DNA from 2 places in the Bradyrhizobium ontarionense genome. Region 1 is predicted to be linked to the other one. Evidence: predicted binding sites of a transcription regulator. Region 1 holds the regulator's gene; the other holds the start of a gene.
The links. The regulator PhoB, encoded in region 1, activates phosphate uptake and scavenging genes when phosphate is short. The targets are predictions, from matches to a motif close to TGTCATNNANCTGTCAT.
Positions count from the first base shown of each region.

Region 2: a site for PhoB is predicted at 2,071-2,087, ahead of phnF (phosphonate metabolism transcriptional regulator PhnF). Genes of this name have one in related genera too.

Region 1 is NZ_CP088156.1:3,466,328-3,471,789, forward strand. Features, by position in the region: gene LQG66_RS15665 (HoxN/HupN/NixA family nickel/cobalt transporter) at 1-237, opposite strand, end outside; gene LQG66_RS15670 (trypsin-like serine protease) at 412-1,731, opposite strand; gene phoB (phosphate regulon transcriptional regulator PhoB) at 1,830-2,537, opposite strand; gene phoU (phosphate signaling complex protein PhoU) at 2,554-3,270, opposite strand; gene pstB (phosphate ABC transporter ATP-binding protein PstB) at 3,305-4,126, opposite strand; gene pstA (phosphate ABC transporter permease PstA) at 4,123-4,998, opposite strand; gene pstC (phosphate ABC transporter permease subunit PstC) at 5,002-5,462, opposite strand, start outside.
Region 2 is NZ_CP088156.1:7,859,653-7,865,114, reverse strand. Features, by position in the region: gene LQG66_RS34545 (carbon-phosphorus lyase complex subunit) at 1-936, opposite strand, end outside; gene phnH (phosphonate C-P lyase system protein PhnH) at 940-1,551, opposite strand; gene phnG (phosphonate C-P lyase system protein PhnG) at 1,551-2,006, opposite strand; gene phnF (phosphonate metabolism transcriptional regulator PhnF) at 2,125-2,850, shown strand; gene LQG66_RS34525 (phosphodiesterase) at 2,907-3,749, opposite strand; gene LQG66_RS34520 (ABC transporter ATP-binding protein) at 3,757-4,812, opposite strand; gene LQG66_RS34515 (ABC transporter permease) at 4,815-5,462, opposite strand, start outside.

The DNA of each region.
Region 1 (5,462 bases):
GTCGATCGCCGCAATGTGGTCGGCATCGACCGCATGGCGCAATCCGAGCAGCCAGGCCAGCATGGCGGTGCCGACAATGGCCGGACGGTCCGCATAGAGGGCGACCGCCCAGGCCCAGGCAAGGCCGTTGGCCGCCACCAGCCCCACAGCCAGGACCGCATTCCCCTGCGCCTGCCCCCGCCGCCGGAACAGCGCGGGCCGCGGGCCGTGGGGATGATCAATTGGAACAATCGTCATACGCTGGAGAGAGCAAGAGACGCGCCAGTTCGCCGTGGGCCCAGCCTCCAGGCCGAAAGCCGCGCGGAATCAAGGGGAGCAGGGCCTTCGATCGCGGATCGGCGTCCTCGATTGGCAAGCCGCTATCCGGTCACGCGCAGACAATGACCAGCCGCACGCCTTGATCACGCATCGTCAACGTGCAGATGCCCTCCTCTCCGCCACGATCTCACTCCGAACCGCCGCCTCGAACTGGCTCGCGGGTGCGGCGAACATCAATCGCGTCTCCTCGTGGAAGGCCGAGAAGATACCGACCACGGCCGGCTCGCCGCCGACCTCGGCCAGGATCGGCGAGCCCGAATAGCCGAAATTCGCCAGGCAATGGACGGTCAGCAGCCGGGCGTCCCTGGTCATGTCGGCGCGGCAGTTGCGCTGTCCGGTCGGCGAATAGCGCCGCTCCTGGCCGTAGCCGATCTCCGAGATCGTGCCTGCCTTGGTCGCTGCCGCGAGATCGTCGCGCGTGAGCGCCTTCACCGCCACCGGCCTCGACGGCAGATCGTCCTTCAGCACGATGAGCGCCCAGTCTGACGGCGAGCGATCGAGCGACCATTTGTCGTGCTGGGTCGGGACGAAGTCCGGGGCCACGATCAGGCGGTCTGCGACCGAGGACGCGGCTGGCGTGCCCCTGTTCATGCCGGCCAGGAAGCGGACGTTGCCGGGGCTGACCTGCGCGACCCCGTTGAACACGCAGTGTGCGGCGGTGAGCACGACGCGCGGAGCCACCAACGTGCCGGTGCACCAGCCGCCGGTGCTGTATTGCGCGACGGTGACCACGCCGATCGACGACGCCGGCCAGGATGTGGGATCGACGACCTCGCCGATGTGCCGATCGAGCCCGAGCAACTCTCCCGGCCTGGGGCTGGCGATGCCGGCGTCGGCCGATTCGAATTTCGGCTTCCAGTTGGCGATGATGGTCTCAGCCTGCCGCCGCTGCGCTTCGCTCAGCTTGACCCGCTGCACGTCGCGGCCGGCCGACCTCACCCCGTTGCGGCCGGCCATCACCAGCCAGGCGTAGCCCTGAACCGGATCCTGCTGCACCGATCGGCCGTCGAGCATCATCAGCCCGAGCATGTACTGCGACTGGGCGAAGCCCTGCGCAGCCGCGCGGGTGAACCAGCGTGCGGCCTCGCCGTAATCACAGGCAACGCCCTCACCATTGACGTAGGCGATGCCGAGATAATGCTGGGCGACGGCAAGCCCCTGATCCGCGGCCTTGCGATACCAGGCCAGCGCCTCGGCGGGGTTGCGCGGCTGGCCCCAGCCGAACGCGGACATGAAGCCGAGATCGAACTGCGCCCGCGCATCGCCCTTCCGCGCCAGCGGCGTGAGCCGACGCAGCGCCGCCGCATGCTCGCCGCTGCCGGCGGCGGCAACCGCTTCGTCGAGCTCGGCGGCCGAGGCGCCCACCACGGCGCCGAGCACCATGGCGAGACATATGATGATCGTCTTGATCAAGGGCGTCCGCTGGGACCGAAGACACTTCTGATGAGGCGCCCACCCAAAATGATCAAGACGGCATCGGCGTGGCGGAAAGCAGTCCGCCGCCTCCTTAATCAGGCCTGCTCGATCTTGGCAAAGCGATCGTCCAGGGCGTAGCCGGCCCCGCGCACGGTGCGGATCGGATCCTGCTCACGCCCGGGATTGAGCAGCTTGCGCAAGCGCCCGATGTGAACGTCCACGGTCCGCTCGTCGATGTAGATGTCGCGGCCCCAGACGCTGTCGAGCAGCTGCTCGCGGCTGAACACGCGGCCCGGATGCTCCAGGAAGAATTCGAGCAGCCGGTACTCGGTCGGGCCGAGATCGATCGGCCTGCCGGAGCGCGCCACGCGGCGCTTCTCGCGGTCGAGCTCGATGTCGCCATAGGTGAGCACGGTGGCGAGCCGCTCGGGGCTGGCGCGCCGCAGCAGACCCTTCACGCGGGCCAGCAGCTCGGGCACCGAGAACGGCTTGACGATGTAGTCGTCGGCGCCGGTCGCGAGCCCGCGCACGCGCTCACTCTCCTCGCCGCGCGCGGTCAGCATGATGATCGGCAGCTGCCTCGTCTCCGGCCGCGCCCGCAGCCGCCGGCACAGCTCGATGCCGGAGAGGCCCGGCAGCATCCAGTCGAGCACGACGAGATCCGGAATACGCTCCTTCAGCCGCGTGTCGGCCTCGTCGCCGCGCGCCACGGTCTCGACCTCGTAGCCCTCGGTCTCGAAATTGTAGCGCAGCAGCGTGGTCAGCGCTTCCTCATCTTCCACCACCAGAATGCGCGCAGCCATGTCTCAAGCGTCTCTCTCAGTTGCCGGGAATCGTGGTCGCAAAGCTCGTCATGTCGCCCTTGGGGCGCTTGTCCGTGATCTGCTGGCCCTCGATCATGTAGAACACCGTCTCCGCGATGTTGGTCGCGTGATCGCCGATCCGCTCGATGTTCTTGGCGCAGAACATCAGATGGATGCAGAACGAGATGTTGCGCGGATCCTCCATCATGTAGGTCAGGAGCTCGCGGAACAAGGACGTGCAGATGGCGTCGACTTCCTCGTCGCCCTTCCACACCGTCATCGCCGCCGGCAGATCATGCGCGGCATAGGCATCGAGCACGGTCTTGACCTGCGACTGCACGAGATCGGTCATGTGCTCGAGCCCGCGGATCAGCTTGAGCGGGTGGAAATCGCTCTCCAGCGCCGCGACACGCTTGCCGATGTTCTTGGCGAGGTCGCCGATGCGCTCCAGATCGGTCGCCACGCGCATCGCGCCGACGATCTCGCGCAGGTCGACCGCCATCGGCTGGCGCCGGGCGATCGTGAGCACGGCACGTTCCTCGATGACGCGCTGCAGCTTGTCGACCTCGGCATCGGTGGCGACCACCTTCTGCCCGAGCGCCACGTCGCGCCGCACCAGCGCATCGACGGAATCGACGATCAGCCGCTCGGCGAGGCCGCCCATTTCCGATACCAGCCGCGTCAGGTCCTGCAGATCGCTGTCGAACGCCTTGGCGGTATGTTCACTGGCCATGATGATCTCCTAGAGGCAATGATGCTGTCCGGCGTCAGCCGAACCGGCCGGTGATGTAGTCCTGGGTCCGCCGATCGCTCGGCGAGGTGAAGATCTTGCTGGTCTCATCGAACTCGATCAGCTCGCCGAGATACATGAAGGCGGTCTTGTCGGAGACGCGCGCCGCCTGCTGCATGTTGTGGGTGACGATCGCGATCGTGTAGTTATCGGACAGCTCCTGGATCAGCTCCTCGACCTTGGCAGTCGAGATCGGGTCGAGCGCCGAGCACGGCTCGTCGAACAGGATCACCTCCGGCCTGACGGCCACGGTGCGCGCGATGCATAGCCGCTGCTGCTGGCCGCCCGACAGCGACAGGCCGGACGCGTTCAGCTTGTCCTTGACCTCGTTCCACAGCGCGCCACCGCGCAGCGCCTTCTCGACGCGGTCGTCCATCTCCGACTTCGAGATCTTCTCGTAGAGGCGGATGCCGAAGGCAATGTTTTCGTAGATCGTCATCGGGAACGGCGTCGGCTTCTGGAACACCATGCCGACCCGGGCGCGCAGCAGGTTCAGATCGAGCTTGGGATCGAGGATGTTGGTGTTGTCGAGCATCAGCTGGCCGGTCGCGCGCTGGCCCGGATAGAGATCGTACATCCGGTTGAAGATGCGCAGCAGCGTGGACTTGCCGCAGCCGGACGGGCCGATGAAGGCGGTCACGCGGTTGGTGCCGAGCGACAGGTTGATGTTCTTCAGCGCCTGGTGCTCGCCATAATAGAAATTGAGATTGCGCGCGATCACCTTGGCCGGGGCGTCCGGCAGCGACTTGGAGGGAATGGCGGCCGTCGGGCTGCTCACGGATACGGACATATCGGTCATTTCGAGCTCCTCTCGGCGCCGAGAATGCGCGCGCCGATGTTCAGGGCCAGCACGGTCAAGGTGATCAGAAGGGCGCCGCTCCAGGCCAGCTGCTTCCAATAGGCATAGGGGCTCTGGACGAAATTGTTGATGGTCACCGGCAGGTTGGCCATGGTCTTGCTGAGGTTCAGGCTCCAGAACTGGTTCGACAGCGCGGTGAACAGCAAGGGCGCGGTCTCGCCGGCGACACGGGCGGTCGCAAGCAGGACGCCGGTGATGAGGCCGGAGCGCGCGGCCCGGTAGGCGATCCGCTTGATCACCAGCGAGCGCGGCAGACCAAGGGCGGAGGCCGCCTCACGCAACGGGTTGGGCACCAGCAGCAGCATGTCCTCGGTGGTGCGCAGCACGACCGGGATCACGATCACGGCGAGCGCGAGCGAGCCTGCGAGCGCCGAGAAGCCGCCCATCGGCACCACCACGGCACCGTAGACGAACAGGCCGATGATGATCGACGGCGCCGACAGCAGGATGTCGTTGATGAAGCGGATCACCGAGGTCAGCCGGTCGTTGCGGCCATACTCGGCGAGGTACGTTCCCGCGAACAGGCCGAGCGGCGCGCCGATGCCGACCCCGATCACGGTCATGATGATGGATCCGACGATCGCGTTGCGCAGGCCGCCTTCCGCGGAGCCGGGCGGCGGCGTGTCGGCGCTGAAGACCTGCAGGCTGAGACCGGCCAGGCCGTTGACGAACAGCGTGAACAGGATCAGGGCAAGCCAGGTCACGCCGAACAAGGCGGCGGCCATGCACAGGCCGCGGATCACGATGTCCCAGCGGCGCCGGCGCGCGTAGATCGGATTGACGGGATTGGCCTGCAAGTCGACCGCGGACATGTGCTATTTCCCCGCCTTGGTTTCGAGCCGCATCAGCATCAGACGCGCCGCCGCGAGCACGAAGAATGTCAGCACGAACAGCAGCAGGCCGAGCAGGATCAGGCTCGACTGGTGCAGTCCGTCGCTCTCCTGGAATTCCGAGGCGATCGCGGCCGAGATGGTCGTGCCCGGCGCAAAGATCGAGGACGAGATCCGGAACGAGTTGCCGATGATGAAGGTGACGGCCATGGTTTCGCCGAGCGCGCGGCCCAGCGCCAGCATGATGCCGCCGATGACGCCGACCCGCGTGTAGGGGATCACGACGCTGCGCACCACCTCCCAGGTGGTGCAGCCGACGCCATAGGCGGCCTCCTTGAGCACCGGCGGCACCGTCTTGAACACGTCGACCGAGATCGCGGTGATGAAGGGCAGCACCATGATGGCCAGGATCAGCGCGGCGTTGAACAGGCTGAGATAGGACGGCG
Region 2 (5,462 bases), 4.0 Mb from region 1:
CTCGTCCTGCGCCGGTGCTGCGACATCCTCTCCCAGTTCCCGCGCGCGCAAGGCACGGTCGACAAGCGCCATCGACATCGTCTTGCGCTCGCTCTGGCCGAAGGCGAGACCGTAACCGCGGGTGAAACACGGCGGCTCCGTTGCGGATCCTTTGAACTGGTTGACCATCTGGCATTCCGTCAGCTCAATCGACCCTAGCGGAACGGCGAAGCCGACCTCCTCGGCGACGAACTCGACCTCAACCTCGCCGAAGCGGATCTCGCCGGCGAACGGATGGTTGCGGCCGTAGCCCCGTTGCGTCGAGTAGCCGAGCGCCAGCAGAAACCCCTCGTCGCCACGCGCGAGGTTCTGCAACCGCAGATCCCGCCCGGCCGGAAAGCTCAGCGGATCCCGCGTCAGATCGCCGACAACAGCGCCGGCCTCTGTTTGCGGCGAGGGCTCGATCAACCCGTCCTGGCCGAGAATATCTGTCACCCGCGGTGTCGGCGCATCCGAAGCCTGCGCGACGGCTGGCGGTGCCGGCTCCCCACCCTCTGCCAATTGCGGATCGAGCAGCCGGTGCGTGTAATCGAAGGTCGGCCCCAGCACCTGTCCGCCTGGAATGTCCTTGAAGGTCGACGAGACACGCCGCTGCACCCGCATCGCGCCGGTATCGACCGGCTCGGTCGCGCCGAAGCGCGGCAGGGTGGCGCGGAAGGCGCGCACCAGGAAGATCGCCTCGATGAGGTCTCCCCGCGCCTGCTTGATCGCGAGCGCCGCAAGCTCACGGTCATACAGCGAGCCCTCGCTCATGACACGGTCGACCGCAAGCCCGAGCTGCTCGGAGATCTGTGAAAGCGACAGCTCCGGCACGTTACGGTCGCCACGGCGCTCGTGCGCCAGCAGGCTATGTGCATTTTCGATGGCGCGTTCGCCACCTTTGACGGCCACATACATGCGTCAAACTCCTGCGGCAACCAGCCGCGCGGTACGAGGAATTGCAACGACCGAGGTGCCATCGATCAGCACGACATCGATCCCGCGCGGGAACAAGCGTTCGTTGATCGACAGCCGCTCGAACAGATCGGCCGGTGCGATCGTTGCGCGGAGCGAAATCGTCCTGTCGATCCCGGGCCCCCGCAGCCGATACGTCTCTCCGCTGGACAGGCTGGGCACCTGCATGATCAAGGTCGTCGAGCGGTCGGGATATTCGGCCGAGCCGAGCGCGAACGAGTCAAGATCAGGCAGCGCTCCGGGCTCTGCCACCAGCGCGAAACTGGCGAGCGCGAGATCGGCGACCATCGGCGCGCCGGTATGGAACTTGAGCCACGCACCGACATCCGGAGCGCTCGACAAGATTGGATCGAGCCAGACCGGCGTATCGTGATCGAACAGCGTCAAGGCGATCGCAGCCGCTCCGGGCATCAGCGACGAAGGCCGGCCAACCTCGACGTCAACCCGCTGAGGACGCCCCGGGCGCGCCATCGCTTCCATGACCGCACGGAAGGTCGATTGCGCCGCGAGCGTCTGATCGACGAAGCCTGGCTGCAGCGCGGATGTGACAGCAGCCATCAGCCCTCTCCCCGCACCATCGTATAGAAATCAACGCGCGTGGCGGCGGCTTCGGCTGCTCGGCGCTCACGCGATTCGCGCATCTGCGTCTGCAACGGCGCAACGACCTCCTTCTCGATCGCCGGGCGATGCGCAGGCGACTGGATCATCGCGTCACAGAGCGCGATCAGCCGCGCCTTGTCGCCGTCACGCCCCAGCACATAGCCGAAGCCGACCTCGCCGCTTGCGAGCCGAACCGCGGCGCGTGACACCGTCGCCTCGCCGAGATTGAACGGCGCACCGTCGCCGCCGATCCGGCCGCGGACCATGACGAGGCCGTTCTCTGCCGCGCGCAGATGGTGATGATCGGGCAGATCGAGCGCCGCGAGCCTGGCGGAGATGTCCGCATGCGACGCATGCACCAATACCTGCATCGCGGTCCTGCGCCGTTCCGGCATCGCCGTGTTGCCGCCCATGTCCATTCCGATCTTGCCACACTGAAGTTGTCTATGATATTAGACAACTTCGTAGCGAGGCGCCATGACTGTTTGATGACATGGACGTGATTTTCAGGCCGGAGACCGGAGAGCCGCGATGAGCATGCCGGACGTCCCTTCGGGGGTGACGCTGTGGCGGCGGGTCGCCGATGGCATCGAACGCGACATCGCCGAGGGCCGTTTCGCGCCCGGAACACGCCTGCCCGGTGAGACCGAGATTGCGGAGACCTATCGGGTGAACCGCCATACGGTGCGGCGCGCGCTCGCAACCTTGGCCGAGCGCGGCCTGGTGCGCGCCGAGCGCGGCAGCGGGACCTATGTCGAGGCGCCACGCCTGTCCTATCCACTGCGATCGCGGACGCGGTTCTCTGAAATCGTCGGCGCCGGCGGCCGCGAGCCACATGGGCAGTTGCTCGCTGCCTCGCAAGAGCCGGCGACGCGCGAGATCGCGCGCGTCCTCGGGCTGAAAGTGGGTTCGCCGCTGGTGCGCATCGAGGCGCTACGCTTCGCCGACAAGACCCCCATCTGCGTCAGCACGTCCTGGCTTTCAGCCGAGCGGTTTCCGGACGCAGGGCGCGTGTTCGCCGCGACCCGCTCGATGACGGCCCTGCTCGCACATTACGGCATTCGCGATTACCGTCGCGGCTCGACCCGCATCACCGCAGCCATCGCCGACGCGAGCGACGCCGCGCGCCTGGACCTCGCGCTGGGGCGCCCGGTGCTGGTGGTCGACAGCGCCGACGTCGACGCCGACAGCACGCCGCTCGTTGTCAAGCGTTCGCGCTTCGCGGCCGAACGCGTCACCTTCGAGATCGAGAGCTAGACTCTCTGCCTTGCGACGCCTCGCTCCCGGCCGGACAACATGTCGGCGTCGGGCGGTCAATCGATCAGCGTGCCGTCTTCGTTGAAGAATGGATGCGGCCCCTCGAAGTCGCCGATCGGAATCTGATGCGTGACGACCGTGCCGAATCCGGGACCGGGAAACCAGGCATGGAGATGGAACGCCGGCGGCTCGATCCGGAACGATGGCGGCCGGAGCATTGCCAGATCGAGATCGACTGCGTGGTTCGGTGCCGGACAGATCGTGCAGGGAATGCCGGCAAACCGGGTCAGCGCGGCGCGGTGCACGTGACCGCATCCGATCAGTTGCACGCGAGGATGACGCGCGACGATTGCCGCGAGATCGTCGGCATTGCGCAGGTTCTGCCGGTCCATATGCCAGATGCCCGCAGCAAATGGCGGATGGTGCAGGAACAGCAGCGCCGGGCGGCCGGCGCCGGTCGACAGTATCGCGTCGAGCCAGTCGAGGCTTTGCGGGTCGAGCTCGCCGTGCGGATGACCGGGCACACTCGAATCGAGCAGGATCAGGTCGAGCTCCGCCAGTTGCACGTGCCGGTTCAGCGGACCCGAGGGCCCCGCATAGGGATGACCGGGCAATGCGATCCGCATCAGCTCGCGCGAATCGTGATTGCCCGGAATGGCCACGAACGGGGTCCTGAGCTCGCCCAGGAGATCTGTGAGATGCTCGTACTCGGCGGACGACGGCGTATCGGCGAGATCGCCGGAGATCACCACCAGATCGAGCTTGGGCTCGAACCGATTGAGCTCGGCGATGCAGCGGGAAAGGGCCAGGGCCGTGTCGACCCGCCGATAGGCAAGACGCCCGGGCGTCTTGATGTGCAGGTCGGATATCTGGGCAATATGGACGGGACTCTTGGTCATTCGGCTATCAGCCTTCCTCGGGAAGCAGGCGGATCGCATCCGGCGCAATGCAAAGGCCGATCCGCTCGCCGGCGCTGACCTTGATCGTATTCGGTGCATCCACGGCAAGCGGAACGGCAGCCGCCTCGCGGACGATGATGCGCTGACGGTCGCCGGTAAAGCGGACGCTGTCGACCACGCCGGAGAGCGTCGATGTCGACGCGTCGACGATCCCAATCGTTTCAGGTCGGACCATCGCCACCGCCTTGGTACGCTGTCCCGGTTCGGCGACTGGCTGCCGGCCGCCCGGCAGAATGAGGTGGCCTCCCTCGATGGCCGTCTCGATGATGTTGGCCGCGCCGACGAATTCGGCGACAAAGCGGTTGGCGGGCGTGAAATAGATCTCCCGCGGCGTACCAACCTGGGCGATGGCGCCCTTGCGCATCACCACGATGCGGTCGCCCAATTCCATCGCCTCGGCCTGGTCGTGGGTCACATAGATCGCCGTGATTCCGAGCGTGCGCAACAGGCCGTTGAGCTCGCCCCGCAGGCGCTCGCGCAAGGCCGCGTCGAGCGCCGTCAGCGGCTCGTCGAGCAGAAGCACGCTCGGCCGGATGGCGACCGCGCGCGCCAGGGCGACGCGCTGACGCTGGCCGCCCGAGAGCTGATCGATGCGCCGACCCTCCAGGCCGCCCAGATTGGTCAGTGCGACCAGTTCGGCCACCCGCGCGGCCCGTTCCGTCCTGGGCACACTGCGAATCTTCAATCCGTAGCCGATGTTGTCGGCGACGCTCATGTTGGGAAACAACGCGTAGGACTGAAACACCATGCCGACATTGCGCTTCTCGATCGGCTGCCGCGTCAGGTCCTTGCCATCGAACAGCACACGCCCGCCCGCATCGGGGGTCTCCAGCCCCGCCACGATCCGCAGCAGCGTGGTCTTGCCGCAGCCCGACGGGCCGAGCAGCACCAGCGTCTCGCTTTGCGCGATGTCGAGCGTGGCGCGCGCGAGCGCGCAGGTTCCGTCGGCGAAGGTCTTGCCGCAATTCTCGACCTTCAGGGCCGCTCCGTGCCGGGTCATCATGCTCACCTCGCGTTTCCTCTCTCCCCGATCCATTGCATGGCGACCAGCAGCGGAATGATCATGACGAAGAAGATCAGCGTGTAGGCGGAGGCCACTTCCAGCCGCATCGATGCATAGCTGTCGGCGAGGCCGACCGGCAGGGTCTTGGTCAACGGCGTGTGCAACATCCAGGTCAGGTTGAATTCTCCAAGCGACAGCGTGACGACCATGAGGCTGCCGGCCAGGATCCCAGGCGCGGCATTTGGAACGATGATGTCGACGAAGCGGCGCCATGGCGCGGCCCCGACCGACGCGGCGCCTTCATCGAGCGACTTGACATCGATGGTGGCGAACACGGCCATCACCGAGCGGACCATGAACGGCATCGTGAAGATCACATGCCCTGCAAGAATGAACAGCCACGACCGGCGGAAGCTTCCGAAGCCGCCATAGGTCAGCAGAAGACCAAGGGCAATCGCGAGTCCGGGAATGGCGAGCGGCAGCGTGATGATCTCTTCGACGAGCCGTGCCAGCCGGCCCCCGCGAACGTAGAGCGCGTAGGCGGCGGGCACGCCGACCACGAGCGTGACGGCCAGCGTCCCCAACGCAATCAGGATCGAGGCCAGCATCGTGTCCGCATACAGCTCCCAGACCTGGACGACCCATTGCAG